2 regions of the Agrococcus chionoecetis genome follow, and region 2 is predicted to be linked to the other one. Evidence: predicted binding sites of a transcription regulator. Region 2 holds the regulator's gene; the other holds the start of a gene.
What was found. Region 2 encodes HrcA, which represses chaperone genes, less so after heat shock. Its sites were predicted from a motif close to TTNGCACTCGNNNNNNNCGAGTGCNAA; they were not measured.

Region 1: a site for HrcA is predicted at 5,077-5,103, ahead of groES (co-chaperone GroES). Genes of this name have one in related genera too.

What each region holds. Positions count from the first base shown of each region.
Region 1 covers NZ_CP156989.1:2,228,281-2,244,062, forward strand. Annotated here, with positions in the region: gene ABG090_RS10630 (ABC transporter ATP-binding protein) at 1-1,043, shown strand, start outside; gene ABG090_RS10635 (ABC transporter ATP-binding protein) at 1,040-1,822, shown strand; gene ABG090_RS10640 (ABC transporter substrate-binding protein) at 2,294-3,565, opposite strand; gene rarD (EamA family transporter RarD) at 3,729-4,640, opposite strand; gene groES (co-chaperone GroES) at 4,708-5,004, opposite strand; gene ABG090_RS10655 (class I SAM-dependent methyltransferase) at 5,167-6,339, shown strand; gene ABG090_RS10660 (hypothetical protein) at 6,388-7,227, opposite strand; gene ABG090_RS10665 (DUF4190 domain-containing protein) at 7,333-7,719, opposite strand; gene tsaD (tRNA (adenosine(37)-N6)-threonylcarbamoyltransferase complex transferase subunit TsaD) at 7,805-8,869, opposite strand; gene rimI (ribosomal protein S18-alanine N-acetyltransferase) at 8,874-9,344, opposite strand; gene tsaB (tRNA (adenosine(37)-N6)-threonylcarbamoyltransferase complex dimerization subunit type 1 TsaB) at 9,341-9,910, opposite strand; gene tsaE (tRNA (adenosine(37)-N6)-threonylcarbamoyltransferase complex ATPase subunit type 1 TsaE) at 9,907-11,796, opposite strand; gene ABG090_RS10690 (holo-ACP synthase) at 11,796-12,161, opposite strand; gene glmS (glutamine--fructose-6-phosphate transaminase (isomerizing)) at 12,189-14,036, opposite strand; gene coaA (type I pantothenate kinase) at 14,070-15,002, shown strand; gene ABG090_RS10705 (DMT family transporter) at 15,014-15,782, opposite strand, start outside.
Region 2 covers NZ_CP156989.1:1,127,575-1,143,356, reverse strand. Annotated here, with positions in the region: gene ABG090_RS05480 (16S rRNA (uracil(1498)-N(3))-methyltransferase) at 1-559, opposite strand, end outside; gene ABG090_RS05475 (DnaJ C-terminal domain-containing protein) at 559-1,647, opposite strand; gene hrcA (heat-inducible transcriptional repressor HrcA) at 1,648-2,661, opposite strand; gene ABG090_RS05465 (DUF4870 domain-containing protein) at 2,836-3,720, shown strand; gene hemW (radical SAM family heme chaperone HemW) at 3,728-4,933, opposite strand; gene ABG090_RS05455 (DUF1990 domain-containing protein) at 4,936-5,574, opposite strand; gene lepA (translation elongation factor 4) at 5,571-7,421, opposite strand; gene rpsT (30S ribosomal protein S20) at 7,655-7,915, shown strand; gene holA (DNA polymerase III subunit delta) at 8,418-9,407, opposite strand; gene ABG090_RS05435 (ComEC/Rec2 family competence protein) at 9,417-11,633, opposite strand; gene ABG090_RS05430 (ComEA family DNA-binding protein) at 11,633-12,211, opposite strand; gene leuS (leucine--tRNA ligase) at 12,412-14,958, opposite strand; gene ABG090_RS05420 (SRPBCC domain-containing protein) at 15,074-15,544, shown strand; gene ABG090_RS05415 (anthranilate synthase component I family protein) at 15,617-15,782, opposite strand, start outside.

The DNA of each region.
Region 1 (15,782 bases), 1.1 Mb from region 2:
CGGCCACCCATCCGCTCGTCGACGGTGTCGTCGAGCCGGGATGCAAGAAGGTCGACCCGATCGTCGTCGCCGACGGCGTCATCCGGCAGTTCGGCGGCCTCACCGCCGTCGACGTCGAGCACGTCGAGATTCCCCGCGGCGCGATCACCGCGCTCATCGGCCCGAACGGTGCGGGCAAGACGACGTTCTTCAACCTGCTCACCGGCTTCGACCGCCCGAACAAGGGCAAGTGGTCGTTCGAGGGCCAGTCGCTCGCGCACGTGCCGAGCCACAAGGTCGCGCGCCGCGGCATGGTGCGCACCTTCCAGCTGACGAAGTCGCTCGGCCGCCTGACCGTGCTGCAGAACATGCTGCTCGGCGCCCGCGACCAGCGGGGCGAGGGCATCTTCGCGGCGCTCATCCGGCCGCTCTGGAAGGCGCAGGAGGAAGCGAACGTCGTGCGCGCCGACTCGCTGCTCGCACGCTTCAAGCTCGACACCAAGCGGGAGGACTACGCGGCCTCGCTCTCGGGCGGCCAGCGCAAGCTGCTCGAGATGGCGCGAGCCCTCATGAGCGAGCCGACGCTCGTCATGCTCGACGAGCCGATGGCCGGCGTCAACCCGGCGCTGACGCAGTCGCTGCTCGACCACGTCCGTGGGCTGAAGGACGACGGCATGACCGTGCTCTTCGTCGAGCACGACATGCACATGGTGCGCCACATCTCCGACTGGGTGATCGTGATGGCCGAGGGCAAGATCGTCGCCGAGGGACCGCCCGAGACCATCATGCAGAACCAGGCCGTCGTCGATGCGTACCTCGGCGCGCACCACGACACCGACCTGGGAACGCTGACCAACCAGCAGGTCACGCAGATCCACGAGGATGCCGACGTCGAGACGCACGCCGACGGCAGCGCACACACCGACGGCGACTCGCACGCGGAGCACGCGGACGCCGGCTCCCATGCCGCGGACGACAGGGATGCTGCCCACGCGGATCCCGCGACGCCCACACAGCCGGACGCAGACCACACGGCGACCGACAACCCGGAGGGCCAGCGATGACCACCACCCCCGTCCTGGAGACGAAGGACCTCGTCGCCGGCTACCTGCCCGGCGTCAACATCCTCAACGGCTGCTCGATCGTCGCGAACCAGGGTGACCTGATCGGCATCATCGGCCCGAACGGCGCCGGCAAGTCGACGCTGCTGAAGGCCGTGTTCGGCCAGGTCCAGGTGCGCGGCGGCGAGATCCTGCTGCACGGCGAGGAGATCAGCGGGCTCAAGGCCGACAAGCTGGTCGGCAAGGGCGTCGGCATGGTGCCGCAGAACAACAACGTGTTCCCCTCGCTGACCATCGAGGAGAACCTGGAGATGGGGCTGTTCCAGCAGCCGAAGCTCTTCAAGGAGCGCTTCGACTTCGTGGGAGGGCTCTTCCCCGAGCTCGTCTCCCGCCGCAAGCAGCGGGCCGGCAGCCTCTCCGGTGGTGAGCGCCAGATGGTCGCCATGGGCCGCGCGCTCATGATGGACCCCTCCGTGCTGCTGCTCGACGAGCCGAGCGCCGGCCTCAGCCCGGTGCGTCAGGACGAGACGTTCCTGCGCGTCGCCGAGATCAACAGCCACGGCGTGACCATCGTGATGGTGGAGCAGAACGCTCGCCGCTGCCTGCAGATCTCGCACCGCGCATACGTGCTCGACCAGGGCACGGATGCGTACACCGGCACGGGCCGCGAGATGCTGAACGACCCCAAGGTCATCCAGCTCTACCTCGGCACACTCGCGACCGACGTCGAGGAGAAGGCGAAGACGGACGCGCAGCCGACCGTCGACCCGCTGGCCGAATAGCTCGCACGCCGAAGGCCCCGCTCTCTCCTGGAGGGCGGGGCCTTCGCCGTTCGCACCCGGTGCGCCCTCGCGGGCCGGTGCGCTTCCGCGGGCCGGGGCGCTCCGCCCGAGCGGTGCGCTTCCGCCCGAGTGGTGCTGGCGCGCCAGCCCCGCTCAGGCGCACCAGCACAAGTCGCGGGCCAGCGCGGCGGCCGCGGGCGCGAACGTGCGCGCGATCGGGCCTGCGGGGGCGAGGGGAGCCCGACGCGTGAGCGGTGCACTTCCGCCCGAGTGGTGCCGGCGCGCCAGCCCCACTCAGGCACATCAGCACCAGTCGGCGACGGTCGCGGCGCGGGCCGCGCGGGCGGGGCGGCGGCGGATGCGGTGCCGCGGCGGATGCGGGACGGCGGCGGAGGCGGGGCGGTGGCGGATGCGCGGGAGCACGCGAAGAGGGCCCGGCCGAAGCCGAGCCCTCTCGCGTGCGGGGTCAGGTCACTCGTTGAGCGAGCCGAACTCCGTGCGGACGAAGCTGTACTGGTTGTCGGCACCGTACTGGAAGATGCCGATGTACGCCTCGGTCGGGTCACCGTTCTCGTCGAACGTGATCGGGCCGGAGACACCGTCGTAGTCGATGTCCTCGCCCTCCTCGAGCAGCGCCAGGCAGTCCTCGATGGACTCGCACTTGGTACCGCCCTCCGAGACCGACTGCATGTTCTCGCGGATCGTGTCCGAGTCGGGGCTGCCGCCCTGCACCGCGGCGAGCGCGGCGAGCACGACTGCGTCATACGACTCGGGGCCGTAGGAGAAGTCCTCCAGGTCCGGGTCGACCTCGAGCAGACGCTCGCGGAACGTGTCATCGGCGGGGTTGCCGGGCAGCGTGCCCTTCGCGCCGTCGAGCGTGCCCTCGGGGAAGTTGTACGAGTTCGACAGGTTGCCGTCGACGAAGTACATGCCCGCCGGGTCGAAGCCCTGCGTGATGAGCTCCGGCACGATCTGCGCGGTCTCGGCGAACGCGAGGATGCCGATGGCATCCGGGTTGTCAGCCATGACCTCGGAGACCTGGGTGGAGAGGTTCGTGTCACCCGGGTTGTAGAGCGAGCTGGCCGTGACGGTGCCGCCTGCGGCCTCGATCGCCATCGCCGCGTTCTCCTGCAGGCCGGTGCCGTACGGGTCGTTGATGGTGATGAAGCCGACCGTTGCTGCGCCGTCCGCGACCATCAGGTTGCCGAGCACGCGACCCTGGAGCACGTCCGACGGAGCGGTGCGCCAGTAGTAGCCCTCATCCTCGTAGTCGGTGAAGTCGGGCGACGTGTTCGCCGGCGAGATCTGCACGATGCCGGCGTCGATCACCTGGTCGATGAACGTGAACGAGACGCCCGACGACGCTGCGCCGATGATGACATCGGCGCCAGCCGAGACCAGCGTGCTGGTCGACTGCGTGGCGATGTCGGTCTGCGTGTCACCGGAGTCCTGGTGGTTGACCTCGACCGTGTACGGGTAGCCGGCAGCCTCGAGCTCCTGCTGCGCGAGGTCGACAGCCGCGAACTCGGGCGGGCCGAGGAAGGCAAGATTGCCGGTCTGGGGCAGGACCGTGCCGATGTACAGCGTGTCGTCGGACGCGCCCTCATCGGGGCCGTTCGAGCCGTCTGGTGCGGGGGTGCCGCCGCCAGAGCAGGCGGCGAGCAGCAGCACGCCGGCGGTCGCTGCGCCGAGCGCGGCGAACCGGCGGGGGCTGTGCCCCTTGGTGCGAAGGAAGGACTGCATTCTGCTCCTCAATTGCATGGATTGCTCGCTGGCGCGGGCGTTGTTGCAACAGTAGGCGAGGAATGCGCAGAATTCGGCTGTTCCGCGTTACGTCCTTGTAACGGTCTTGGCGCAAGCGTGCCGGACTGCGGCATTCCTGCGCGAGTGCTGAGGCGGCGCGCGCTCAGGCCACAGGCACGATCGGTCGCGGGCGCCGGAACCGGTTTCCGACCATCTCGATCGAGATGAGCGCGACCGACGCCCACACGAAGGCGAAGCCGATCCAGCGCTCGATCGGCATGGGCTCCAGCATGATGAACGCCCCGAACATGAAGGTCATGATCGGCACGAGGTACTGCAGGAATGCGATCCAGGTGAGCGGGATGCGGCGCGTCGCCGCCGCGAAGGCGAGCAGCGGGACCGCGGTGACGATGCCGAAGCCGGCGGCGCCGACGATGCCCGCGACACCGTTGTCGCCGACGGTGACGCCGCCGATCGTGAAGGCGACCGCCATCATGGCGAGCGCGGCCGGCAGCGCGGCAGTGGTCTCGATCGTGAAGCCCGACAGCGCATCCACCGAGCCGCCGACGCGCTTCTTGATGAGGCCATAGGCGCCGAACGAGCCCGCGACGATGAGCCCGATCCACGGCACCTCGCCGTAGCCGACGATCATCACGCCGACGCCCACTGCCCCGAGCCCCACCGCGACCCACTGCAGCGGTCGCAGACGCTCGCCGAGGAACACGACAGCGAGCACGATGCTCACCAGCGGGTTGAGGAAGTAGCCGAGGCTGGTCTCGAGCACGCGGTCGGAAAGCACGCCGACGACGAACGCCGTCCAGTTGATGAGCACGGCGTGCCCGGCGATCACGAGCGTCCAGGTGTCGCGGCGGCTGCGGAGCACCTGCCGCATCCTGACCCAACCGCGGGTGGCGGCGACGAGCGCGATCGCCACGATGACGGAGGAGAGCACCCGCCAGCCGATGAGCTCGAACCCGTCGATGCCCTTGGTCAGCTGCAGGTAGGCGGGCAGGAAGCTCCACCACAGGTACGCGAGCAATGCGTACCCGAGGCCTGCTTTGGCGTGCTGACCCATCGGCCCTCCCGGAAAGATGCGAAGGCGGCTCCCCCGAAGGGGAGCCGCCGATGCGTCAGAGCTGGTGTCAGCGCTCGACGATGGCGAGCACGTCGCGAGCCGAGAGCACGAGGTACTCGTCAGCGCCGTACTTGATCTCGGTGCCGCCGTACTTGGAGTACAGCACGCGGTCGCCGACGGTCACGTCCATGGGGACGCGGTTGCCGTTGTCGTCGATGCGGCCGGGGCCCACGGCCACGACCTCGCCCTCCTGGGGCTTCTCCTTGGCGGTGTCAGGGATGACGAGACCGCTTGCAGTGGTCGTCTCAGCCTCGACCTGCTGGATGACGATGCGGTCCTCGAGCGGCTTGATGGAAACCGACACGGTTGCCTCTTTCTTCTCAGTCTTTGGGGTGCGTCCGGACGGGCCGGGAACAGGTCAAGCCTAAGCGCTCCGCTGGCACTCGGTCAACATGAGTGCCAATCGTCCCAGCGAGCCGGCGCGATCGAGCGCGCACCCGGCGTTCGATGGTCAAGACTGGGGGGCATGGATGCCTCCGAGCTGCGACTGCTGCTGTCGACCGAGGGACTCGCGCTCCTCGAACGCACGGAGTCAGAGCTCGGCGAACGCACCGATGTCGTGCGCGAGGTCTCCCGGCTGCGCGCGGAGGGCCACGACCCGAGACTGGTCGCGGCCGTGCTGACCCAGGCGCGACTGCGGCGTCGAGCCAAGGTGAAGTTCGGCGAGTTCGCGAGCGGCATGCTCTTCACCGAGGCCGGACTGGAGCAGGCGACGCGGCTGCGGGTCGCCGCGCACCACGCCGGGCGGATGCGGCAGGCCGGCATCGCCTCGGTGGCCGACCTGGGCTGCGGCATCGGCGCTGACGCGCTCGCCTTCGCGACGCTCGGGCTGCAGGTCACCGCGGTCGAGCGCGATGAGGTGACCGCGGCGATCGCGATGTACAACCTGGCCGCCTGGAGCGCGACGGTCGTGCACGGCGACGCACTCGAGACCCCGATCGACGTCGAGGCGCTCTGGTTCGACCCCGCCCGCCGCGATGACCGGCGACGCCTGAGCGATCCCGGTGACTGGTCCCCGGCGCTCGACCGGGTCTTCGCGCGGGCTGCCGAACAGCCGGCCGGCGTGAAGCTCGCGCCCGGCATCGACCGGTCCCTGCTGCCCTCGGATGCGGAGCAGCAGTGGGTCACCGACGGCCTGGAGACGGTGGAGGCTGTCGTGTGGACGGGACGCCTCGCGCGACCGGGCATCGCGCGCAGTGCCCTGGTGCTCAGCGATGCGGGCGCTGCCGAGCTGGCGGGCGAGCCCGCGCACCCGGAGCAGGGCACGCTCGGCGACGTCCTCTACGAGCCTGCCGGTGCGGTGATCCGCGCGGAGCTCATCGGCGCGCTCGCCGAGCGGCTGGGCGCCGCCGCCATCAGCGAGGGGATCGCGTACCTGAGCGGCTCGGCGCAGCACGCGACCCCGCTCGCGCAGGCGTTCCGCGTGCGCGAGACGATGCCGCTGGATGAGCGAGGGATCGCGAAGCGGATGCGCGCGCTCGGCATCGGCGAGCTGGAGATCAAGAAGCGCGGCGCCGACATCGATCCGGCGGCGTTCCGCAGGCGGCTGAAGCTCGCCGGCGATGAGCGGGCGACCCTGTTCCTGACGCGAGTCGGCGGCCGGCATCGAGCGATCCTGGCCGACCGACTCGAGCCATGACGAAGCCCCCGGCCGTGGCCGGGGGCTTCGTTGGCACGCAGACTCGGACTACATCGCGCTGATGGCTGCGAAGTAGTTCATCCACTGCACGGTGAGCACGATGATGACCACCAGCGATGCGATCGCGGCGAGGATGCCGACGATGCCGGCGATGAGCGGCCACGGCTTCGCCTCGGGATTCTTCTTCACCGCGATGAATCCGACGATGCCGCCGGCGAGCGCCGCGAGGAAGCCGATCCCGCTGATGAAGGTGCCGAGCACCCCGAGCCCCGACAGGATCAGCGCGGTGATCGTGATGCCCTTGAACCGCTTCTCGCCCGGCTGCGCGTAGCCGACCTGCTGGTACGCCGCGCCAGATTGGCCGTAGGACTGCTGGTCCCCGTAGGACTGCGGGTCGCCGTAGGACTGCTGCTGACCATATGCGGGCTGCTGGCCGTAGCCGGCGGCGGGCGCCGTGCCCTGGCCGTAGGCGGGCTGCTGCCCGTACGCCGGCTGCTCGTAGCCCTGCACCGGAGCGCTCTGACCGTAGCCCGGCTGCTGACCGTACTGCGGCTGCTGGCCGTACTGCTGCTGGCTCTGGTCGGGCTGCTGACCGTACTGCGGCTGCTGGCCGTACTGCTGCTGGCTCTGGTCGGGCTGCTGGCCGTACTGCTGCTGCCCCTGGTCGGGCTGGCCGTACTGAGCGGGCCCCGGCTGCTCGCCGAACGATGCTGCGGGTGCCTGCGGGGCCTGGCCGAACGACGGCGCGGCATCCACCTGCTGGCCGAAGTCTGCGGAGGGCTGCTGACCGAGCGCTGGATCGCCGGACTGCGCGGCGCCGTCGTGCTCGGGCTGCGCCTGGTCGTGTCGACGGAATCGATCGTCGCTCGGGGGGAACTGGTCGCTCACGGGATCCTCCTTGCAGTGCGCTGAGACGCGGACATGCGATGCGCGTGCTCCACGCTAGCGCGCGCAGCGCCCGACGAGCCTGAAAGATCGATGAGCGAGGCGGCGTCAAGGACCGGTGAGCTCGGTAGCCTGCTCTGCCACCGTAAGGAACGCGCCGACGCCGAGCACGACCGAGGCGATCAGCGCGACGAGGGTGACGATGCCGAGCACCACCGACCAGATCGCGAGCACGCGACCGTCGTCGCCGGTCCTGCGGATCTGCGCCAGTGCGATGAACCCGAGCACGATCGCCGCGATCGACCCGATGCCGAGCATGATCGTCGCCCCTGCGGCAGCCGCCACGATCGCGATGATCGCCAACAGGTTGGTCTTCGGCCCGGGATGCGTCGGCGCACTCCAGGCCGGCGCACTCCAGGTCGGCGCAGGCGGCTGGGTGGCCGGCGCCGACGGCTGCGTGGGCCACCCCTGCTGGGGGTATCCGCTCGCGCTCATGTCGTGCCTCCTCGACGCGCCCGCCCGCCCAGCGGACGCTGCGCGGTGCTGCATCGATCCTGCCAGCACCACCTGTGCATTGTCCTCACCCGAGCACCTGCACGACATCCGCCTCGAGCGTCGACTCGGCCGCGAATCCGGCTGCGCTCGGCGCATCGCCGCGCGCGACCAGCATGGCGCCCACCGCGGCGATCATCGCGCCGTTGTCGGTGCAGAGCTCGAGCGGCGGGATGCGCAGTGTCACGCCCGCCGCTGCGCAGCGCGCCGCAGCCACCTCGCGCAGGCGCCGGTTCGCGACGACACCGCCGCCGAGCAGCAGACGCGGCACGCCGTGCGCAGCGCATGCGTCGAGCGCCTTGTCGATCAGCACGTCGACGACCGCTTCGCGGAAGCTCGCGGCGACATCTGCGATCGGCAGCTCCTCGCCGGCGGCTGCGGCCCGCTCGACGTGACGCGCCACCGAGGTCTTCAGGCCCGAGAACGAGAAGTTCCAGCGGTGACGCTCGCGATCCTTCGGCGCCGTCAGTCCGCGCGGGAACGCGATCGCTGCTGGGTCGCCGCCGACCGCGGCCGCGTCGATGGACGGACCGCCGGGGTAGCGCAGGCCGAGCAGGCGCGCGGTCTTGTCGAACGCCTCCCCCGCCGCATCGTCGATGGTCTCCCCCAGCAGCTCCACCGATTCCGCCAGGTCGCGCACCAGCAGCAGCGAGGTGTGGCCGCCGGAGACGAGCAGCGCGATGGTCGGCAGCTCGAGCGGCTCGCCGGAGAGCACATCGGCGGCGACGTGGCCGACGAGATGGTTGACGCCATACAGCGGCAGGTCCCGCGCGGTGGCGAGCCCCTTCGCGGCGCCGATGCCCACCATGAGCGCGCCGGCGAGTCCGGGGCCGGCGGTGACGGCGACGGCGTCGATGTCGTCGAGCGTCATCCCCGCATCCTGCAGCGCCGCCCGGATCGTCGGCTCCATCGCCTCCAGATGGGCGCGCGCGGCGATCTCGGGCACCACTCCCCCGAAGCGAGCATGCAGCTCCATCGACGAGGCGATGCGATTGGCGAGCAGCTCCGTGCCGCGCACGATCCCGACGCCGGTCTCGTCGCAGCTCGTCTCGATGCCCAGCACCACGGGCGCCGCGTGCTCACTGCTGCTCATGCCCTCACCCACCGATCCCTGCCGCTACCCGCTTCATCACCACTGCGTCGACATCCTCCGGCTGGTAGTAGCGCTGCCGCAGCCCGATGTCGGAGAAGCCGACCGAGGCATAGAGCGAACGCGCGACCGGGTTGTCGGCACGCACCTCGAGGAAGAGCTCACGCACACCGCGCCGCTCGGCCTCGGCCAGCAGCTCCAGCAGCAGCGCCCGTCCGATGCCGCGGCCCCGCGCCGCCGCGTCGACGGCGATCGTCTGCACGTCGCCCTCCACACCGACCGCGCGCAGGCCCGCGTAGCCGAGCGCCGCCCCGTCTGCGTCCTCGGCGAGGATGTAGCGGCCCCAGTCGGAGGCGATCTCGGCGCGCATCGTCTCTCGCTCCCAGGCGCTCGCGCCGAAGGCAGCCTGCTCGATCGCCATGATGGCGTCGAGGTCGGCGGCGCCGGCCGTGCGGATGGTGTGCGTCGCGTCGGTCATGCCTGGCTCACTCGCTTCGGTCCCGCCGATGGCACCGCGTCGGCGTCCCGCAGGTAGACGGCCTGCTCGACCTCCGCCGCGCCCCGCATGACGGCGAACGCGAGCAGCGCCGCATCGATGGCGTCGGCGTCGATGCGATCGAGCCCCGCGTGCGCTCCGGACGGCCGCGGCACCGCGTCGGCAGGCGCGAGCTGCGGCGCGACGACCACGCAACCGTCCACGACGATGCTCCACGCTCGTTCGCGGCGCCGCACATCCGTGGTGATCTGGGCGCTGCCGGTCGTCACCCCGGCGTGGCTGACGACGCCGCGGCACGGCACGCCGAGTCCGAGCGCGGCTGCGCGCGCCGTGGCGATCCCGACCCGCAGCCCCGTGAAGGCACCGGGTCCCATGCCCGCGACGACGAGCTCGATGCGGTCCCGGCGACCGTCGAGCGCTCGGGTGAGCATGCCGCCCAGGTGCTCGGCATGGCGACGAGAGTCGGCAGCGTGCTCGCGGAACACCACCGCGTCGCCATCCACCACGGCCACCGAGGTGCCGAGCGAGGTATCGATCGCGAGGATCATGCGTCTCCTTCCCGCCCGCGAGCCGGTAGCCCCGCGGCGGCGATCGCGCGCACGCGGGCGCCCGGCCACGCGCCTCCGTGGCCGCTGATCCGCACCGTGCGAGGCGACTCCTCGTCGTCGCTGTCGACGCCCGCGCTGTCGCGGCCGATCTCGACGCGCAGCCAGGACTCCAATGCGTGCTCGAGCGGTGCGCCCCATTCGGCAACGGTGATGGCGCGCTCGAGGTCGAGATCTAGGTCGTCGAGCTCCGCCTCATCATCGGCATCGGCGGTGAGCCGGTACGCGTCGACGTGCTGCAGGTCGGGCCCGGCAGCGGTGCGATGCGTGCGCGCGAGCACGAATGTGGGGCTCTGCACGGTGCCGCGAGCGCCGAGCGCGCGCCCCACGCCGCGCGTGAGCGTGGTCTTGCCCGCACCCAGCGGCCCGATGAGCAGCACCGCATCGCCCGCGCGCAGCTGCGCGCCGATGCGCTCGCCGAGCGCCTCCATCGCGTCGGCATCCGGCACGGGCCCGGCGAGCTGCACGTCGACGCGGGTGCCGATCATGCCGGTGAGCTCGGGGGACGATGCGTGGGTCAGCTCGACCCGGTCGCCGGGCGCCGCCGGGAGGTCGCCGATGTCGAGCACCACCTGATCCATCGCGACGCGGCCCCGAATGGGGCGCGCCACACCGCCGAGCACGACCGGCCGGCCGCTCGCGGTGCGGGTGACGCCATCGGCATAGCCGAGGCCCACCAGCGCGAGCGCGGTCGGCCGCTCGGTGACGTACTCGCCGCCGTAGGAGACGCCGAGGCCCGCCTCGACGCGCTTCACCCCGAGCACCTCGCCGAGCAGCCGCCGAGGCTCGCCGTCGAGCCCGAGCTCGAGCACGCGCCTGGGAGCCAGCGCAGGATCGATGGGCTCGCCGTCGTCGCTCGGTGCCGCCGCGGCCATGCGCGTGACGGTCTCGTAGGTGATGGTGCCCGCGGCCCGCGCCCAGGCGTCGGCGCTCGGCTCGCCTGCCGCCGGGTCACCCCAGAGCACGCCGGAGCCGCTGAGGGCCGGCTCGATGCGGATGCGGTGCGGGTCGACCGCGACGACGCGCGCGCGTTCCCCGCCGACCAGCACCGGTGCCCCGATCGCCGGCAGCAGCCCGTCGTCGAGACCGATCCGGCCGACCCCGTCGGCGAAGTCCGCCGTGACGCGCATCGCGGGCACCAGGCCCAGCGTCGCAGCACGGGAGCCGTCGCCGGAAGCCGGCCCGTCCGGGTCGACGCCGTAGGCGGCCATGCCGATGCGCACCATGTCGAAGCGGGCCTCTGGCAGTGCGAGCGCGCCCTGCGAGTTCGCCAGGTGCCGCAGCAGCGGAGGGAGCGCCGCTGCCTCGGCGATCGCCGCGGTGAAGTCCTCGACCTGCGCGAGGTCATGCGCGCGGCTCGTGCCGGCGAGATGGGACATCGCGCCACGGATGCGTGCGCCACCGCGGGCGAGCTCGATCGCGCGCCGGATCGCGGCCGAGCGGTCGCCGCGGGCGATGCCGTTGCGGCCGAGACCCGTGTCGACCTTGAGGTGCACGGCCGCACCGGCCGCGGCGGCCGCCTCGAGCTGCGCCATGGACGACACGGCGACATCGATGTCGAGTGCGGCAGCGACCGAGAAGTCGACGCCGGGCCCGTGCAGCCACGTGAGCAGCGGCGCATCGATCCCGGCACGTCGCAGTGCCACCGCCTCGCCCAGGTCGGCGACGCCGAGCATCGCGGCGCCGCCGTCGAGCATCGCGGTCGCCGACACGAGTGCGCCGTGCCCGTAGCCTGCCGCCTTCACGACGCCGCACACGGGCACGCCGACGCGCGCGATCAACGCACGCACGTTCGCCGTGATCGCAGCGGCATCGACGTCGACCCGCATCAGGACTCCGCGATGACCGTCGCCGTGGCGAGGCCGGCATCGTGGCTCATCGACACGTGCAGGTGCACCGCGCCGATCGCCGCGGCACGATCGGCGGCGGCGCCGCGCAGCACGAGCGACGGCTTGCCGTCGTCGGCCTGCAGCACGACGTAATCGACCCAGGTGGCTCCGGCAGCCGTGCCGATCGCCTTCTGCGCGGCCTCCTTCGCCGCGAAGCGGGCAGCCAGCGAGTGGATCGAGCGGGCCTGGCCGCCAGCGGCCAGCTCCTCGGGTGCGAACAGGCGCTCGCGCAGCTTCGGGGTGCGGGTGATGGCGCGCTCGAAGCGGGCGAGGTCGACGATGTCGACGCCGAGTCCGATGATCATGGACGATCCGTCACGCGCGGTCGCGGATCACTCGACCGTGACCGACTTCGCCAGGTTGCGCGGCTGATCGACGTCGAGCCCCTTAGCGGTGGCGAGCTCGAGCGCGAAGATGTGGAGCGGCACGACCTGCAGCACCGGCTCGAGCAGCGGCAGCGTGAGCGGCACGCGCAGCACCTGGTCGGCGTACGGCATGACGGCCGCATCGCCCGCCTCGGCGACCGCGATGACGCGGGCGCCGCGAGCGCGGATCTCCTGGATGTTCGAGACGATCTTCGAGTGCAGCAACGGCTCGTTGCGCGGGCTCGGCACGACCACGAAGACGACCTGGCCGGGCTCGATGAGCGCGATCGGTCCGTGCTTCAGCTCGCCGCCGGCGAAGCCCTCCGCGTGGATGTAGCTGATCTCCTTGAGCTTCAGCGCGCCCTCGAGCGCGACCGGATAGCCCACGTGGCGGCCGAGGAAGAGCACCGAGCGGGTGTCGCTCATCCAGTGCGCCAGCTCGCGCAGCGTCTCCTGCTCGGCGAGCACCTGCGACAGCTTCTCCGGCAGCTCCTCCAGCTCGGCGACCACGTCCGCGATCGCGTCGTCGCTCATGGTGCCGCGCACCCTCGCCAGGTGCAGCCCGAACAGCAGCTGGCCGATCACCTGCGCGAGGAAGGCCTTCGTGGAGGCGACTGCAACCTCCGGACCCGCGTGCGTGTAGAGCACCGCCTCGGACTCGCGCGGGATGGTGGCGCCCTGGGTGTTGCAGATCGACAGCGTGCGCGCACCCTGCGCCTTCGCGTGCTGCACGGCCATCTTGGTGTCCATGGTCTCGCCCGACTGCGAGATCGAGATGACCAGCGTGTGCTCGTCGAGCACGGGGTCCCGGTACCGGAACTCGTGCGCCAGGTCGACCTCCACGGGCACACGCGACCACGTCTCGATGGCGTACTTGCCGACGAGGCCCGAGTAGCTCGCGGTGCCGCACGCGACGATCACGATGCGGTTGATGGTCAGCAGCGCCTCGTCGTCCAGCACGCCGAGCTCGCCAAGGTCGACGCCGCGCTCGGTCAGCCGGCCCCGCAGGGTGTTCGCGATGGCCTCCGGCCCCTCGGAGACCTCCTTGGCCATGAACGACGACCAGCCGCCCTTGTCGGCCGCCGACGAGTCCCAGTTGACCTCGAAGCGCTGCGGCTCGACCGCAGTGCCCTGGAAGTCCGTGACGATCGCATCCGTCGCCGTGATCGTGACGATCTGATCGTTGTCGAGCGCCGCCGCGCGGGGGGTGAACTTGACGAACGCGCTCACGTCGCTGCCGAGGAAGTGCTCGCCGTCGCCGTAGCCGACCAGCAGCGGCGAGTTGTGGCAGGCGCCGACGACGACGCCGGGCTGCTCCGCGTGCACCGCGAGCAGGGTGAACTGGCCTTCGAGCCTCGCGACGACGCGCTGCATCGCGGCGGTGAGGTCGCCGGTCTCGCGGAACGCACGACCGAGCAGCATGGCGGCGGCCTCGGTGTCGGTCTCGCTCAGGAACGTCTCGCCGTCAGCCTCCAGCTCGGCGCGCAGCTCGGCGAAGTTCTCGATGATGCCGTTGTGGATGAGCGCGAGCCTGCCCTCGTCGGCGAGATGCGGGTGCGCGTTCTCGTCCGTGGGTCCGCCGTGCGTGGCCCAGCGCGTGTGCCCGATGCCGGCGCCCTCGGCGGGCAGCGGCGCGTCCTCGAGGCTGTCGCGCAGCACGGCGAGCTTGCCGCCCTTCTTGCGCATGGCGACCGATGCGCCCTCGAGCACGGCGACGCCGGCGCTGTCATAGCCGCGGTACTCGAGCCTGCTCAACCCTTCGAGCAGCACCTCGACGGTGCTCGACTGGCCCGTGTATCCGACGATTCCACACATGCGGCCAATCGTAGCGGCGATAGGCTTCCACCCGTGCCTCAGCCGATCCAGTCGCCGTTCGTGGAGATCGAGCGCGCCGACTGGGCGCGGCTGGCGCCTCGGATGCCGAACCCGCTGAGCGAGCACGAGGTGCGTCGCCTGCGCGGCCTCGGCGACCGCCTCGAGCTGCGGGAGGTGGCGGAGGTCTACCTGCCGCTGTCTCGGCTGGTGAGCCTCTACCAGGAGTCGGCCGCGCGCCTGCACCGCGAGACCCATGCGTTCTTGGGCACGACGGCGCTCCCCACCCCCTTCGTCATCGGTGTCGCAGGATCGGTCGCGGTCGGCAAGTCGACCTCCGCCAGGCTGCTGCAGGAGCTGCTGCGGCGCTGGGAGGGATCACCCAGGGTGAAGCTGCTCACCACCGACGGATTCCTCTACCCCAACCGGGTGCTCGAGGAGCGGGGCCTGATGCAGCGCAAGGGCTTCCCGGAGTCGTACGACCGGCGCGCGCTGCTGGGCTTCGTCTCGCGCGTGAAGTCCGGCGAGGCCGAGGTGCGCGCTCCGGTCTACTCGCACCTGACCTACGACATCGTGCCGGGCGAGGAGATCGTCGTGCGCCGGCCCGACATCCTCATCGTCGAGGGGCTGAACGTGCTGCAGCCGCCGCCCTCCGGCTCCCACCTCGCGGTGAGCGATCTGTTCGACTTCTCGATCTATGTGGATGCCCGCACGAGCGCGATCCGCGAGTGGTACATCGAGCGGTTCTGGGCGCTGAAGGAGAGCGCGTTCCAAGATCCGGACTCGTACTTCCACCGCTTCGCCGACATGACGCGCCAGCAGGCACGGATCTACTCCGAGGACATCTGGGATTCCATCAACGGCCCCAACCTGGTCGAGCACGTGCTGCCGACCAGGCCGCGCGCCGACCTGGTGCTGCGGAAGGCCGAGGACCACACGATCCGCTCGGTGCTGCTGCGCAAGCTCTAGCCGGTGCTCGGCTACGGGCTGGGGATGCCCTCGACGATCGACGGGCCCCGCGTGCGCTTCGGCAGCCGGATCTGCCCGAGCCGCACGAGCATCACGCCGACGATGATCGCCGCGGCGCCCATCCACTGCGTCTCGGTGGGAAGGATGGCCAGCAGCAGCGCCGTCCAGAGGATGCCGAACATCGGCTCGGAGTAGCCCACGAAGCTCGCCAGGGTGGCACCCAGGCGCCTGGCGCCGAGGATCCCGAGCACGTAGGAGCTCGCCGTGGCGATGAGGATGAGCATGCCCATCGCCGCCCACCACGGCACGGTCGCCCCCGCGAGCGTGACGGGCACGGCAGTGGCGACGAACGGCAGCAGCCCTGTGATCGAGCCGAGGGCGAGCACGGCGGCGCCGACGATGAGTCCGAGTCCCGCGAGGGCGATCGGCGGCAGCTCGGAGTCGGCCTTGGAGGCCGAGGCCCAGTAGCCTGCGTTGCCCACCGCGGCGGCGAGCGCCAGCAGCACGCCGAGCGGATGCAGCGACTCCCCGCCGATGCCGGAGACGAGCCCCAGCCCCAGCAGGGCGACCGCAGCCCCGGCGAGCGTCAGCACGGCGGGCGCTTGCCGGGTGGTGGCCCAGGTGAAGAACACCAGCAGCACCGGGCCGAGGAACTCGATCAGGAGTGCGAGCGACGGGTCGATGTATGCAACGGCGCTGAAGAAGGCGAGCTGGCAGACCGCGACCGCGAGCACGCCGAGCACCAGCACCTCCCGCCACGAGCGCAGCACCGCGGCCCAC
Region 2 (15,782 bases):
CGCGATCGATGGTGACCTCGGCGATCGAGACGGCAGCGGTCGGATCCAGCACCACCAGCTGCCACGTGTCGGCGAGCGCCGCAAGGCCGCCGGTGTCGACGACCGGGGTGACCTCCGGCAAGTGCGGACGGATCGCCTGCTTGCCAGCTTCCCGCACCACCTTGCGCCAGCGCTCGAGCGACTTCTCGCCGCGCTCGCCCTTCCACTGCACGACGCTGCGGCGCGCCTGCCACGGCACGAGCGCGTCGACACCGAGCTCGGTCGACGCCTGCACGGCGAGCTCGGCGCGGTCGCCCTTCGCGAGCGCCTGCGCGAGCCCGATGCGCGGGCTGGGCACGGCGACGAGCGCCACGTGCTGCAGCACGACATCGACGCCGTCGCGCTCCGCGCGGTCGATCACGCCCTCGGCGAGCGCCCCTCGGCCGTCGCTGACCAGCACGCGCTCGCCGCGACGCATCCGCGAGACGACGGCCGCGTGATGCGCCTCGTCACCCGTCAGCGTCACGACATCGCCCGCCGCCGCTCCGGCGAGCGCGTCGTGCCAGTAGCAGTGGGCCATCAGAGCCGGAAGCGGTCGCGCATCTTGGCGAAGAGACCCTGCCGGAACTGCGACAGCTGCGGCCCCGGCGCCTTCGTGCGCTCGCGCAGCTCGCGCAGCAGCTCCTCGGTGCGTCGGTCGGTCTTCGTGGGTGTGAGCACCTGCACACCGAGCTTGAGGTCGCCGCGACCCGCCCCGCGCAGGCGCGTCACGCCGCGGTCCGCGATCGAGATCACGTCGCCCGACTGCGTGCCGGGGCGCACCTCGACCTCGATGGGCCCGTCGATGCCTTCCAGCGTCGCGCGCGCGCCGAGCGCGGCATCCGGCATCGAGACCTCGACCGTGCCGAGCAGGTCGTCGCCGTCGCGGCTGAAGACCTCGTGATGGCGCACGTTGATCTCGAGGTACAGCGTGCCAGCAGGCCCACCGCCCTCGCCGACCTCGCCCTGGCCGGGCATCTGGATGCGCAGGCCGGTGTCGACGCCGGCCGGGATGTCAACGGGGATCGTGCGCTCCGCGCGCACGCGGCCGTGGCCCGCGCAGGTGTGGCACGGCTGCGGGATGACGGTGCCGTAGCCCTGGCAGACGACGCAGGGCTGGCTGGTGACGACGTTGCCGAGCAGCGATCGCACCTGGCGCTGCACGTGGCCGGAGCCGCCGCACTGCATGCAGCGCTCGGGGCTCGTGCCCGGCTCGGTAGCGGCGCCCTCGCACGTCTCGCAGAGCACTGCGGTCTGCACGCGCAGCTCGCGATGCACGCCGAAGACGACGTCGGCGAGATCGAGGTCGACGCGCAGCAGGCTGTCCTGCCCGGGCTGCCGGCGCGAGCGCGGGCCGCTCGTGCGGCCACCGCCGCCGAAGAACTGCTCGAAGATGTCGCCGAAGCCGAACGAGCCCGCGCCCGCGGTCGGGCCGCGGTCGTACTCCGCGCGCGACTGGGCGTCGCCCAGCACGTCGTAGGCGTGCGTGACGTCCTTGAAGCGGTCCGACGCCTCAGCGCTCGGATTCACATCCGGATGCAGCTCGCGGGCGAGCTTGCGGTACGCCTTCTTGATCTCGTCCTGGCCGGCGTCACGCGCGACGCCGAGGGTCTCGTAGTGGTCTGTCACTCAGTCCTCGCTCAGCAGCCGCGTCAGGTAGCGCGCCACTGCGCGCACCGCGGCCATGTTTCCTGCATAGTCCATGCGGGTCGGTCCCAGCACCCCGATGTGGCCCTCGATGCCGTCGGTGCTGTAGGTGGAGGTGACCACGGAGGCCTCCCCCAGTGGGCCGGTGAGCTCGCGCCCGATGCGGGTCGCGACCTCGCCTTCGAGGCCCATCTCGTCGAACAGGCGCAGCAGCGTGACCTGCTCCTCGATGGCGTCGAACACGGGCGTCACCGTGCCCTGGAAGTCGCGCTCCTCGCGGACGAGGTGCGAGGCTCCCGCCATCACGATCCGGTCGCCACCGCCCGCCTGCAGCATCTCGCCCAGGGCCTGCGCGACCGCGCCGGTGGCGGGTCGAAGCGCCTCGGGCGCGGATGCTGCGGCGCCGGCCAGTCGCGCGATCGCCTCGGCGGGCGTGTGCTCGCCGACGGTCTCGGTCAGCGCGCGTCCGAGGGCGGTCGCCTGCTCCGGGTCGATCCGCTGCTGCGCGTCGACGACGCGCTGCTCGACTCGCCCGGAGTCCAGGATCAGCACCGCGAGCAGCCGGTGCTCCACCACTGCGACCAGCTCGACGCGGCGCACCACAGTGTGGCGGCGCAGCGGCACCTGCACGAGCGCGACCTGGTTGGTCAGCTGCGAGAGCAGCCGTGCCGTGCGGTCGAGCACATCCTCCCGATCGACGGAGTCAGCGAGGAAGCGGGTGATCGCCACGCGCTGAGCGTGCGAGAGCGGCTGCATGCGCTGGAGCCGGTCGACGAAGACCCGGTAGCCCTTGTCCGTGGGGATCCTGCCGGACGACGTGTGCGGAGCCGCGATGAGCTCCTCCTCCTCCAGCAGCGCCATGTCGTTGCGGATGGTCGCCGCCGAGACGCCGAACGCGTGCCGTTCGACGATCGATTTCGAGCCGACCGGCTCGCGCAGCGCGACGTAGTCCTGCACGATCGCGCGAAGCACATCGAGACCGCGATCCGAGACCATCCGCGCTCCTCTCCGCTCCTGGCACGGGGACGCCCCGGCCTGGCACTCTCTACTGCTGACTGCCAATCCTACCCGTCTGGAAGTTTGGCATGGGATCCTCAGGCGAGAAGGCGCACAATGGTGAGGAGCAGAGCGCTCCGGCGCCTCGCGACGACGATCGAAGAAAGGCACACCATGTCTGATCCGAACACGCCTCGAGCAGAGGGCGTCGATCCCGCCGAGCAGCCCGCTGACGGCTTCGCCGTGACCGACGAGCAGCACGCGACGCCGAGCGCTCCGGCAGCTCCCGCCGCACCCGGCGTCGGCGAGCCCGCGCAGTCCTTCTCCTCCGCGCCCGTCGCGCCCGAGCCGGCACCGGGGCAGCCCGCGTTCAGCGCCGGCGAGGGCGACCAGAGCTGGCAGCAGAACCAGCAGCCGGGCGCCGCCGACGCCGCCTCGGGCAGCGCGCCCGCGTATGGGCAGGGCGGTGCGCCCGGCTACGGTCAGCCCGGCCAGGCCCAGGGGGGTCAGGCCCAGGGCGGTCAGGCACAGGGCGGTCAGGCACCGCATGCGCAGCACGGTCAGCACGGTCAGCCCCAGCAGGGCCAGCCCGGCCAGCCCCAGTACGGCGCCGCCGGTCAGCCGCAGTACGGTCAGCCCGGCCAGCCCCAGTACGGCGCCCCCGGTCAGCCGCAGTACGGCGGCGCGTCACCGATGTCGCCAGTCGACGAGAAGAACGCGGGCATGTGGGGTCACCTGTCCGGCCTGTCGACGATCGTGACCGGCGGCTACGGCGGCTGGATCGGCCCGCTGATCGTCTTCCTCATCTACAAGGACCGCAGCGCATTCGCCCGTCAGGAGTCGAAGGAGGCGCTCAACTTCGGCATTCTGATGACGATCGCGGCCGTCGGCCTGCTCGTGCTCGGCACGATCCTCAGCATCGTCGGCATCGGCCTCATCCTGCTGGCGCTCTGGTGGATCCCGGGTCTGCTGCAGGTGATCTTCTCGATCATCGGCGCGATGCGCGTGAACGGCGGCGGCTCGTACCGCTACCCGTTCAACTGGCGCATCGTGAAGTAGCGCCGGTTCACGGCAGCAGTCGGCGCACCACGGCGTCGGCCAGGAGCCGCCCTCGCAGCGTCGGGACCACCCGGCCGGCGAGGGCGGCTCTTCCGTCTGCCAGCCCCTCGGCGACGAGCCCCGCGACGGCGACGCGCCCCTCGGGCTCGAGCAGGTCGATCGCCAGCCCCTCCGCGATGCGGGATTCGAGCAGCACGCGCTCGACGCGGCGCGTCTCGTCGTCCAGCACCTCACGAGCGAGGGCCGGTGAGGCGCCCGCGAGCAGTCGATCGCGATACGCCGCGGGATGCTTCACGTTCCACCAGCGCACGCCGCCGACGTGGCTGTGCGCGCCGGGCCCGAAGCCCCACCAGTCGTGCCCGCGCCAGTAGGCGAGGTTGTGCCGCGCGACGCGGTGCTCCTTCGCCCAGTTGGAGACCTCGTACCAGGCGTAGCCCGCGGCGGCGAGCGAGGCATCCGCTGCCTCGTACATCGCTGCCTGCAGGTCGTCGTCGGGGGTCGTGAGCTCGCCGCGACGGATCCGCCGGGCCAGCGCCGTGCCCTCCTCGACGATCAGCGCGTAGGCGGAGATGTGGTCGGGCTGCATCGCGATCGCCGCGTCGAGCGAGGCCTGCCAGTCGTCGAGCGATTCCCCAGGTGCGCCGTAGATGAGGTCGAGGCTGACCTCCAGGCCCGCCTCCCTGGCCCACTCGACCACGAGCGGCACGCGCGCCGGGTCGTGAGTGCGATCGAGCGCCGCCAGCACGTGCGACCTCGCCGACTGCATGCCGAACGACACGCGGGTGACGCCGCCATCGCGCAGCTGCCGCAGCCCGGCCGCATCGATCGAGTCCGGGTTCGCCTCGGTCGTCACCTCGGCGCCGTCGGCGAGGCCGAACGCGGCGGTCACGCCCTGCAGCATCCGCACCAGGTCACCGGCGGGCAGCAGCGTCGGCGTGCCGCCGCCGAAGAAGACGGTCTGCATCGGCCGCAGCGGTCCGAGGTCGCCGAGCACGCGCGCGGCGAGCTCGATCTCGGCGGCGACGTCTGCCGGGTAGCCGGCTCTGGTGGCGCCGCGCAGCTCGTCGGCCGTGTAGGTGTTGAAGTCGCAGTAGCCGCAGCGCACCGAGCAGAACGGCACGTGGATGTAGACGCCGAACGGCGCGTCGGCCGCGGTGCCCGCGGGCAGCGCGCCATCCGCCGGCGCCGTCTCGCCCTCGGGCAGCCGAGCCACGGTCAGCGGACGTCGATGGACCGCAGCACCGTCAGGTAGCGGTCGTGGTACTTGCTGCGCATCGCCTTGGCGACGGGAGCGCCGGCCTTCACCCACCACTTCGCGTTGCGCACGATGGCGCGGAAGTGCAGGAAGACGGTCTCATCCTCGGCGATCTCGATCGTGAAGCGCTCCTCGCCGGCCTCGGGGTGCCCGTCGAGGGTGCCGAGGATCACGCCGTGGCTCGACGGCTCCTCCTCCACGGCGATCACGCGCATGGGGGCGTGGATCTGCAGCCCCAGGAAGCGCACGCGCTGATCGACGGAGTCCCCCGGCTGCAGGAACGGCTCACCGTCGGGACCGAAGTCCTGCTGCGGCTCGATGCTCGCCGCACGCGTCGCCTCGGTGCCCTCGAAGCCGACCGGGCGGTAGGTGCTGCCGTCCTCGGTGCCGACCACGTCGACCTCGATGCCGGCGAGCCGCTGGATCTTCCAGGTGCGCAGCGCGGCGACTGCGGCGTCGTAGCGCGGCCGGCCGTGGCCGATGCGGCTGCGCAGCTGCACGACCTCGAAGCCCTTCGGCGGGAAGCGGTGGAAGTCGAAGTGCGCCGTGGCGCCCACCGAGCCGTAGTTCGTCGCGCGATCGCGGATGGGGGTGGTCATTTCGCGTCCTTCTTCGTCTCACCGCTGGAGAGGGCGGCGATGAAGGCCTCCTGGGGCACCTCGACGCGACCGACCATCTTCATGCGCTTCTTGCCCTCCTTCTGCTTCTCCAGCAGCTTGCGCTTGCGGGTGATGTCGCCGCCATAGCACTTGGCGAGCACGTCCTTGCGGATCGCGCGGATGGTCTCGCGGGCGATGATCCGCGCACCGACGGCAGCCTGGATCGGCACCTCGAACTGCTGCCGGGGGATGAGCTCGCGCAGCTTGCCGGCCATGAGCACGCCGTAGGCATAGGCCTTGTCGCGGTGCACGATGGCGCTGAACGCGTCGACCTGCTCGCCCTGCAGCAGGATGTCGACCTTGACGAGGTCGCCCTCCTCCTCGCCGTCGACCTCGTAGTCGAGCGAGGCGTAGCCCTGCGTCTTCGACTTGAGCTGGTCGAAGAAGTCGAAGACGATCTCGCCCAGCGGCAGCCGGTAGCGCAGCTCGACGCGGTCCTCCGAGAGGTACTCCATGCCGCCGAGCGTGCCGCGGCGGGACTGGCACAGCTCCATGATCGCGCCGACGTAGTCCTTGGGCGCCAGGATCGTCGCGCGCACCATCGGCTCGACGATCGAGCTGATCTTCCCGTCGGGGAACTCGCTCGGGTTCGTCACCGTGTGCACGGTGCGGTCCTCGGTCTGCACCTGGTAGACCACGCTCGGGGCCGTGGCGATCAGGTCGAGGTCGAACTCGCGGCGGAGGCGCTCCGTGATGATCTCCAGATGGAGCAGGCCGAGGAAGCCGCAGCGGAAGCCGAAGCCGAGCGCGACCGAGGTCTCCGGCTCGTAGACGAGCGCCGCATCCGAGAGCTTGAGCTTGTCGAGCGCCTCGCGCAGCACGGGATAGTCGCCGCCGTCGATCGGGTAGATGCCGGAGAAGACCATCGGCTTCGGGTCGGCATAGCCCTGCAGCGCCTGGGTCGCGGCATTGCGCGCGGTCGTGACGGTGTCACCGACCTTCGACTGCCGCACATCCTTCACGCCGGTGATGAGATAGCCCACCTCGCCGGCGGCGAGACCCTTGGAGGGCTTCGGCTCCGGGCTCGAGACGCCGATCTCGAGCAGCTCGTGCTTGGTGCCGGTGGACATCATCTGGATGTGGTCTCGGGGCGCGAGGCGGCCGTCGATGACGCGCACGTAGGTGACGACGCCGCGGTAGGTGTCGTAGACCGAGTCGAAGATCATGGCGCGCGCGGGGCCGTCGACGTCGCCGACCGGTGCGGGCACGGAGCGCACCACGCGGTCAAGCAGCTCCGCGACGCCCTCACCGGTCTTGCCGCTCACCCGCAGCACGTCGTCGGGGTCACCGCCGATGAGGCGGGCGATCTCTCCCGCATACTTCTCCGGGTCGGCGGCCGGCAGGTCGATCTTGTTGAGCACCGGGATGATCTCGAGGTCGTTCTCCATCGCCAGGTAGAGGTTGGCGAGGGTCTGCGCCTCGATGCCCTGCGCGGCGTCGACGAGCAGGATCGCGCCCTCGCAGGCGGCGAGCGAGCGCGAGACCTCGTAGGTGAAGTCGACGTGGCCGGGGGTGTCGATCATGTTGAGGGCGAAGGTCTCCCCCTCGAGCTCCCACGGCATCCGCACGGCCTGCGACTTGATGGTGATGCCGCGCTCGCGCTCGATGTCCATGCGATCGAGGTACTGCGCGCGCATGGCGCGATCCTCGACGACGCCGGTCAGCTGCAGCATGCGATCGGCCAGGGTCGACTTGCCGTGGTCGATGTGCGCGATGATGCAGAAGTTGCGAAGCTGCGCGGGGCTGGTCGCGGCTGGCTCGAGTGCCTTGGTCGCTCGGGGGCTCACGGGTCCTTCTCATTGAAACGCTCAGGGGGCCGCGGGGTGGGCGCGGTGGGGAATGCCCCATTCTTCCACAGCGGATGCCGGGCGCCGCGTTGCGAGTGGCGTCCGCACGCTGATAGCATCGTTCGTTGGCTTCCCCTTCTTCTGCGCGCTTGTCGCGCGAGAGCGGGTCGCGGCGGGCTCTGGTGAGCAGAAGCCGCCGCCAATCAACTCGTACGAACCAAGAACAGGACACCATGGCGAACATCAAGTCGCAGATCAAGCGCATTCTGACGAACCAGAAGGCGACCGACCGCAACCGCGCGCTCAAGAGCGAGCTCCGCACCGTCGTGCGCGAGGCCAAGAAGGCCATCGCCGCTGGCGACAAGGACGCCGCGCAGGAGAAGGTCACCGCTGCCACGCGCAAGCTCGACAAGGCCGTGTCGAAGGGTGTCATTCACAAGAACCAGGCCGCGAACCGCAAGTCGGCCATCGCGAAGCAGTTCGCCGCGCTCTAAGCCGCACCGCACGCTCGAAGGGGACCCCACTCGGGGTCCCCTTCGTCGTCCCCCGGCATCCGACCCTCACCGCATCCGCCACGCACCCCGCATCCCGGGCGTGCGGCGATAGCGGTACCGAACGGTCGCCTGCCGCCCGCTTGCACGACCAATTCGTACCGGTCCGCGGGCACACCCTCTACCCCGCAGGCCACCGGTACCGAATCGTCGCGCGGCGCCCTCCCAGGCGACCACTTCGTGCCGGTCCGCGGATGCGCCTCGGCGCGGCCACCCACCGGTACAGGTACCGGTAGCGGGACTGGTACCGAATCGTCGCGCCGCGCCCTCCCGGGCGACCACTTCGTGCCGGTCCGCGGGCACACCCTTCGCGCCGCAGGCCACCGGTACCGAATCGTCGCGCGGCGCCCTCCCGGGCGACCGCCTCGTACCGGTCCGCGGATGCGCGCGCGGGCACGGATGCGCGCGGGCGCGGGCGAACGTGCGCTCGCCCGGAGGCGCGCGGTCAGGCGACGCTGCGGTCGGCGATCTGGCGCACCAGGCGCTCGACCGCGTACTGCGGATCGCGCTCGGCGCCCTTCACCGCGTGGTCGGCGTGCGCGATCGCCTCGATCGCGTCGCAGAGTGTGGCGTCCGTGAAGGCACGCAGGTCGCGCCGGGCATTGTTGAGCTGCCAGTCCTGCATGCCGAGCTGCCGGGCGGCCTGCCCGCCGCCTCCGGAGATGCCCGAGACCTTCGCGAGCTGCCGGAATCGCATGGCGAAGGCCGCCACGATCGGCACCGGATCGGCACCGGTCGCGATCGCCTGGCGCAGCGTGACGAGCGCCTTCGCGGTGTCGCGCGCGACGACCTCGTCGACGACGGCGAACGCAGTCGTCTCGACCCTGCCCGCGTAGTAGGTGCGCACGACCTGCTCGGTGACGGGGCCCTCGGTGTCGAGCGCGACCTGCCGGATGGCGTTCGCGAGCTCGGCGATGTCGGAGTGGAAGGCGTCGACGAGCGCCGCGATGGCGCCGGGCGTCGCCTCGCGCTCGAGCAGCCGCAGCTCGTTGCGCGCGAAGGGCACGAGATCGCCGCGGCCAAGCGGCTGGCACAGCACCTCGATCGCGCCGGATGTCTTGCGGATCGCATCCAGCAGCTTCTTGCCGCGCACCGTCGATCCGTCGTGGCGGATCACGAGCGTGGTGCCGTCGACCGGCTGCTCGAGGTAGCGCAGCGCGTCGGCGATGAACGCATCCGTCGCCTTGACGCCGTTCTCGACCCGCACGAGGCGCGGCTCGTCGAACAGCGAGGGACTCGCGATCAGCTCGAGCGCACCGTCGGTGTAGGCGCCCGCATCGAGATCCGAGACCTCGAGCTCCGGGTCCTCCAGCAGCAGCAGCGACTTCAGCCGCTGCAGCGCGCGGTCCGCCAGGAACGACTCCTTGCCGAACACCAGCACCACGGGTGCCGGCGACACCTGCTCCCAGCCGATCTTGGGGATGCTCGCTGCCATGCCATCAGCCTACGGCGCGCCGCCGACACGCTCAGACCACACGCGCACGCCCTGTTCGTCGAGCGCCAGCGCGATCGTGCCGAGCTCGTCGGTGCGCAGGGCCGCAGTGCCGGCATCGCGCACGAGGCGCAGGGCGGCATCCGTCGGATGGCCGTAGTCGTTGGCGCCGACGCCGACGAGACCGACGGATGCTCCCACCCGGCGATACAGCGCCGGCAGCTGGTCGGCGGAGCCGTGGTGAGCGACCACCACGACCGCGGCCGAGGGCACGCCGGCGCGGAGCAGGCGCGACTGCGCCTCGGCGCCCAGGTCGCCGAGCACCAGCAGCTCGACGCCCGCACCCGGCAGGTCGACGGTCACCGCGACGCTCGCGTCGTTGCCGGGCGCCGCATCGCCGATGGGCCAGAGCGCATCGATGCGCAGCCCGCCGAGCTGCCACGCGTCGCCGCGACGAGCCTCCTGCACGGCGGCGCCTGCGGCGGCGAGCTCATCGACGACGGGCCCCGCGCGATCATCCAGCGGTCCGTGCACGACCATGGCGGTGCGTCCGGCCAGCGCTGATGCGCCGCCGACGTGATCGGCGTCGAAGTGCGTCAGCACCAGCAGATCGATGCGCTGCACCCCGAGCGTGGTGAGGCAGCGGCGCACGAGGGCGGGATCCCTGCCCGTGTCCACCAGCACGACGGCGCCGCCATGCCGCACGAGCGTGGCACTGCCCTGCCCCACGTCGCACTGGGCGATGCGCCAGTCGGCGAGCGAGCCCAGGCGGATGCTCGGCCACGCGGCCCCCGCACCAACGACGAGTCCCACGATCAGTGCGACTGCGATGCCTCGCACGAGACGACCCCTGGCATGGCCGATCGTGACGATGACGAGCATGGCGGACGCTGCCACCGCACCCCACGGCGCTGCGGGCCAGGGCGTCTGAGCGCCTGGCAGCTGCTGCGCCACCATCGCGACGCCGGCGATCCACGCGGCCGGGATCCACGCGACCCAGGCCAGGCCCACGGCCACCGCCGGGGCGAGCGGCGCGGCGAGGCAGGCGGCCAGGCCGACGACCGTGACCAGCGGCGCAGCGGGCCCGGCCAAGAGGTTCGCGAGCACCGAGACGAGGCTCACGCGGGCATCGAGCGCGACGAGCACGGGCAGGCACCACAGCTGGGCGGCGAATGGCACCGCGATGAGCGCCGCGATCGGCAGCGGCAGCCAGCGCCCGAGTGCTCGCGCGATGGGCGGCCCGTGCATGATGAGGCCGCAGGTGGCGAGCGCCGAGAGCGCGAAGCCCGCGCTCGTCGCCAGGTGCGGCTGCAGCACGAGCACGAGCAGCACCGCAAGCGACAGCACCGCTACGGCACCCGCGCGACGCCCGGTGACGATGCCGAGCAGCCCGATCGCCGCCATCGCCCCGGCGCGCACGACAGAGGGCTCCGGCGTGACGAGCACGACGAACGCCGCGAGCGCACCGACCGCGATCGCCACACGCACCGCTCGCCGCGCCCCGAGCGCTGCCGCCGACTGGAACGCGGCGCCGACGACGATGACACAGTTCGCGCCCGAGACCGCCGTGAGGTGCGAGAGGCCGGTCTCGAGCATCGCGGCGCGCAGCTGCGCACTCACTCGCCGCTCATCGCCGATCGCGAGACCGGGCAGCAGCTCTCCCCCGGCGCCCGGCAGCTGCGCTGAGGCGGCGAGCAGCCCGTCGCGCAGCGGTCCGGCCCAGGCCAGCCAGGCTACGGGTTCGGCGACCATCAGCTCGCTGCAGGTCAGCAGCCAGCGCGAGCCGTCGAGCCATGCACTGCACGCGCCGGTGGCGGTCGCACCGATCGTGAGCGGCGCATCCGGCGCTCGCAGCAGCATGGCGCTGCGCATGTCGACGAGCGCGATCGGTGCTGCGCCGTCGCAGCCGGTGACGAGCACCTCGGTCGGCGTCGCCTGCCCGAGCAGCAGCAGCGACAGCTCCCCGCACTCGTCGAAGCCGCTCGCGACCATCGCGTCGGCCGCCGCCAGCAGCGGACACGCCAGCGCGGCACCCACCGCGACGGTGCGGACCGCGTCGACGGCGATCGCCGGCAGCCGGCGAGCGAGCAGGTGCGCCGTCAGCAGGCACGCGAGAGCGGCGGATGCCGCGACGACCGCAGCGTTCGCCAGCAGCGCCGCATGCGCGCTCAGCGCCGCGAGCGCCGCCCACGCGATGCCAACGGGGAGCGCGAGCCGTACGTCGCGCATCAGAGCGTCACGAGCGGCGTCAGCGACGACAGCAGCGCGGGGCCGATGCCCGAGACGTCGTCGAGCTGCGCGATGTCGGTGAAGGGGCCGTGCGCCTCGCGGTGGGCGATGATGGCGAGCGCCAGCGTCGGGCCGACGCGGGGCAGCGTCTCGAGCGTGGTCTGGTCGGCCCGGTTGAGCGATACGAGCCCGCCAGGGCCCGCGCCGCCCCCGGAGGGACCCGCCTCGGCGGCAGCGGCCTGCTCCTCGACCGTCGGCACGATGAGCTGCTCGCCGTCGACGAGCACGCGGGCGAGGTTCAGGGCGCCTGGCGCGGCATCGTCTGCGGTGCCGTCCGCGCGCGCGATCGCATCGAGCACGCGGGCGCCCTGCGGCAGCCGATAGACCCCCGGTTCGCGCACGGCGCCCTGCACGTCGACGACGAGCTCGCCGGCGACGGTCGCGACCGGCGACGGCAGCACGGCGGCCGGCTGCGCGTCGACCACCATTCGCTGCGCGACGCCGCCCGCGACGGCGCCGAGCACGAGCAGCACCGCGGCGCCCGCGCCCAGCCGCCAGCGCGCATCCGTTCCGGACATTCCGGCACGGTAGGGCGGATGCGGGTGGGGGCGCGGGCGGCGCGGGCGCGGTTGTGGACGGTTGGGGCAGGGGCGCGTCCGGTCTCGTGACGCGCCCGCCTACGGCGGGCGCTCCTCGACCTACGGGGGTGGCGGACGCTCCTCGACCTACGGGGGTGGCGGACGCTCCTCGACCTACGGGGAGGCGGCCGCTCCTCGACCTACGGTTGGATGACGAAGTTCACGAGGCGCGGGGCTCGCACGATCGCCTTGCGGATCTCGGCGTCACCGATGGCCCGCTGCACGCCCGGCAGGTCGCGAGCGAGCTGCTCCAGCTCGGCGTCGGTGATGCCGGCCGCCACGTCGATGCGGTCGCGCACCTTGCCGTTGACCTGCACGACGGCCGTGACGCTCTCCTCCTTGGTGAGCGACAGATCGGCCTTGCGCCAGCCCGCGTTCGCGATCGACGGCTGGTGGCCGAGGTTCGCCCACATGTCCTCCGCCGTGTACGGGGAGAAGAGCGACAGGCCCAGCGCAATGGTCTCGACCGCCTCGCGCACCGCGGGGTCGCCCGCGCCGGGACCGGCGTCGACGGCCTTGCGCGTGACGTTCGTGAGCTCCATCAGCCGGGCGACGACCACGTTGAACTTCAGGCCCTCGATCAGGCCCGGCGCATCCGCCAGGAACTTGTGCGTCTCGCGCCGCAGCGCGCGGTCGCCCGGCTTCGGGTCGGTGCCGGGCTTGGCGAGCGCCTCCTTCGACAGGCGCCAGGCCCGCGCGAGGAACTTCTGCGCGCCGGTGGGGCTGACGTCCTTCCAGTCGATGTCGTCCTCGGGCGGGCCGGCGAACGACATCGTCAGGCGCACGGCATCGACGCCGAAGCGCTCCAGCTCCTCCGACAGCGTGACGAGGTTGCCCTTCGACTTCGACATCTTGGAGCCGTCGAGGATGACCATGCCCTGGTTGAGCAGCGACTCGAAGGGCTCCGTGAACGGCACGTGGCCGAGGTCGAAGAGCACCTTCGTGATGAAGCGCGCATAGAGCAGGTGCAGGATCGCGTGCTCGACGCCGCCGACATAGCGGTCCACCGGTGCCCAGCGCTCAACCTGCGCGCGGTCGAAGGCCTGGGTGTCGTCCTTCGGGCTCAGGAAGCGCAGGTAGTACCAGGACGAGTCGACGAACGTATCCATCGTGTCGGGGTCACGCTGCGCGGGGCTGCCGTCGATGGGCGACTCCACGGCCATCCACTCCTCCGCCGCGCCGAGCGGGCTCGTGCCCTTCGGCGTCAGGTCGAGGCCCGCCGAGTCGGGCAGCGTGACCGGCAGCTGCTCGAGCGGCACCGGCACCTCCTGTCCGTCCGCGGTGTGGATGATGGGGATGGGGGTGCCCCAGTAGCGCTGCCGGCTGACGAGCCAGTCGCGCAGCCGGTAGGACTTCGCCGAGCGGCCGACGCCCTTGGCATCCAGCAGCTGCACCATGCGGCCGATCGCGTGCGTCTTCGACAGCCCGTCCAGCTCGCCCGAGTTGATCAGGCGGCCGTCGCCCGTGAGCGCCTCGCCCGTCGACTTCGGGTCGAGCGCGGGAACCTCGTCGGGCCACACGGCGTTGCCGTCCTCATCGAGCGGCACGACCGGCATCACGCCGGTGACGGGTGCGTTCGTGTCGACCACGACCCTGACCGGCAGGTCGAAGGCGCGCGCGAAGTCGAGGTCGCGCTGGTCGTGGGCGGGAACGGCCATCACGGCGCCGTGGCCGTAGTCGGCGAGCACGTAGTCGGCGGCCCACACGGGCATCCGCTCGCCCGTCAGCGGGTGGATCGCGACGCGGCCCAGGTCGACGCCGGTCTTGACGCGCTCGGTGCTCTGGCGGTCGATCTCGGTCATGCGCCCGACGTCGTCGAGGTACGCCTGGAAGCGCATCCGAACCTCCGCGTCAGCACCGGCAGCCAGCTCGGCCGCCAGGTCGGAATCCGGCGCGACCACCATGAATGTCGCCCCGTAGAGCGTGTCGGGTCGGGTGGTGAAGACAGGCACGCGGCCCGGGTGGCCCTCGATCTCGAACTCGACCTCCGCGCCCTCGGAGCGGCCGATCCAGTTGCGCTGCATGCGCAGCACCTTCGACGGCCAGCGGCCCTCGAGCTGGTTCAGGTCGTCGAGCAGCCGATCGGCGTAGTCGGTGATCTTGAAGTACCACTGCGTGAGCTTCTTCTTGACCACCGGGGTGCCGCAGCGCTCGCAGCGACCGTCGACGACCTGCTCGTTGGCGAGCACCGTCTGATCCTGGGGGCACCAGTTGACGTTCGACGGCTTGCGGTAGGCGAGGCCGGCCTTGTAGAGCTCCAGGAACAGCCACTGGTTCCACTTGTAGTACTGCGGATCGCTCGTGTGCAGGATGCGGTCCCAATCGAACGCCGTGGCGTACTTGCGCATCGAGCGCTTGTGCTGCTCGATGTTCGACTCGGTCCACTGCTTCGGATCCTCGCCGCGCTTGATGGCCGCGTTCTCCGCCGGCAGACCGAAGGAGTCCCAGCCGATCGGGTGCAGCACGTTGAAGCCCTGCTGGCGCCAGTAGCGCGCGAGCACATCGCCGTAGGCGTACGACTCTGCGTGGCCCATGTGCAGGTCGCCCGACGGGTACGGGAACATGTCGAGCACGTACTTGCGCGGGCGCGTGTCCGTCTCGTCGTCCGTCGCGAACGGTCGCAGGGCTTCCCACTGGGGCAGCCAACGCTGCTCGATGCGGGCGAAGTCGTATGTCTCGTCAGTCACTGATGCTCCTGGGTGGGGCCAACCGCGGCGGCTGCGGCCGGCTGTCCAGTCTAAGCGGGCTGGCCACCGTGTGCGTCGTGCCTAGAATCGAGGGGCAACGTCGAGGAGGTGATCGGTGCCGGAGTTCGAGAATCCGCCAGCGACCGTCGACGTGCCTGCGTCGCGCGTGACGCGCATCGTCGCCGTCGACGCGCCCGTCGCCGCGGTCTGGCGGTGCCTGGTGGAGCCCGATCTGCTCGCGCAGTGGCTCGGCGACATCGCCGCCTTCCCCGATGGCGTCGTCGAGGGTGCGACGGGGCGCTTCGCGTGGACCGGCGAGGTCGTGCTGGCCGCGCGCATCCGCGAGGTCGTGACCGAGGAGCGCTTCGCGTTCGAGTGGGCGGAGGGGATCCTCTCCGGTCGGGCCTCAGCGGTGCAGATCACGCTCTCCCCCGCCGATCAGGGCACGCAGCTGCACCTGGTCGAATCGGGGTTCCCGCTCGAGGGCGACGACGCGACCCGCCGTGAGGCGCTGCGGGCGCTCGCCGCCGGCTGGACGGTCGAGCTCGACGAGCTGGTCGAGCTCGCGGAGTCGCTCCCCGCCTGAGCGCATCAGGTCGAGCTTCCCGAGATCGCGCGTGCTCGCGTGCAACCGAGCGGGTTCGGGAGGCTCGACGCCTCAGCGGGGGACGAGGGCGGCGAGCAGCGCAGCCGCCTTCACGTGCAGCTCCTCGACCTCGAAGGCGGGCTCCGAGAGCGCCGTCACGCCGCCACCGACGCCGATGAGCGTGCCGTGCTCGTCGGCGACCACGCTGCGGATCACCATCGCCAGGTGACAGGTCTCC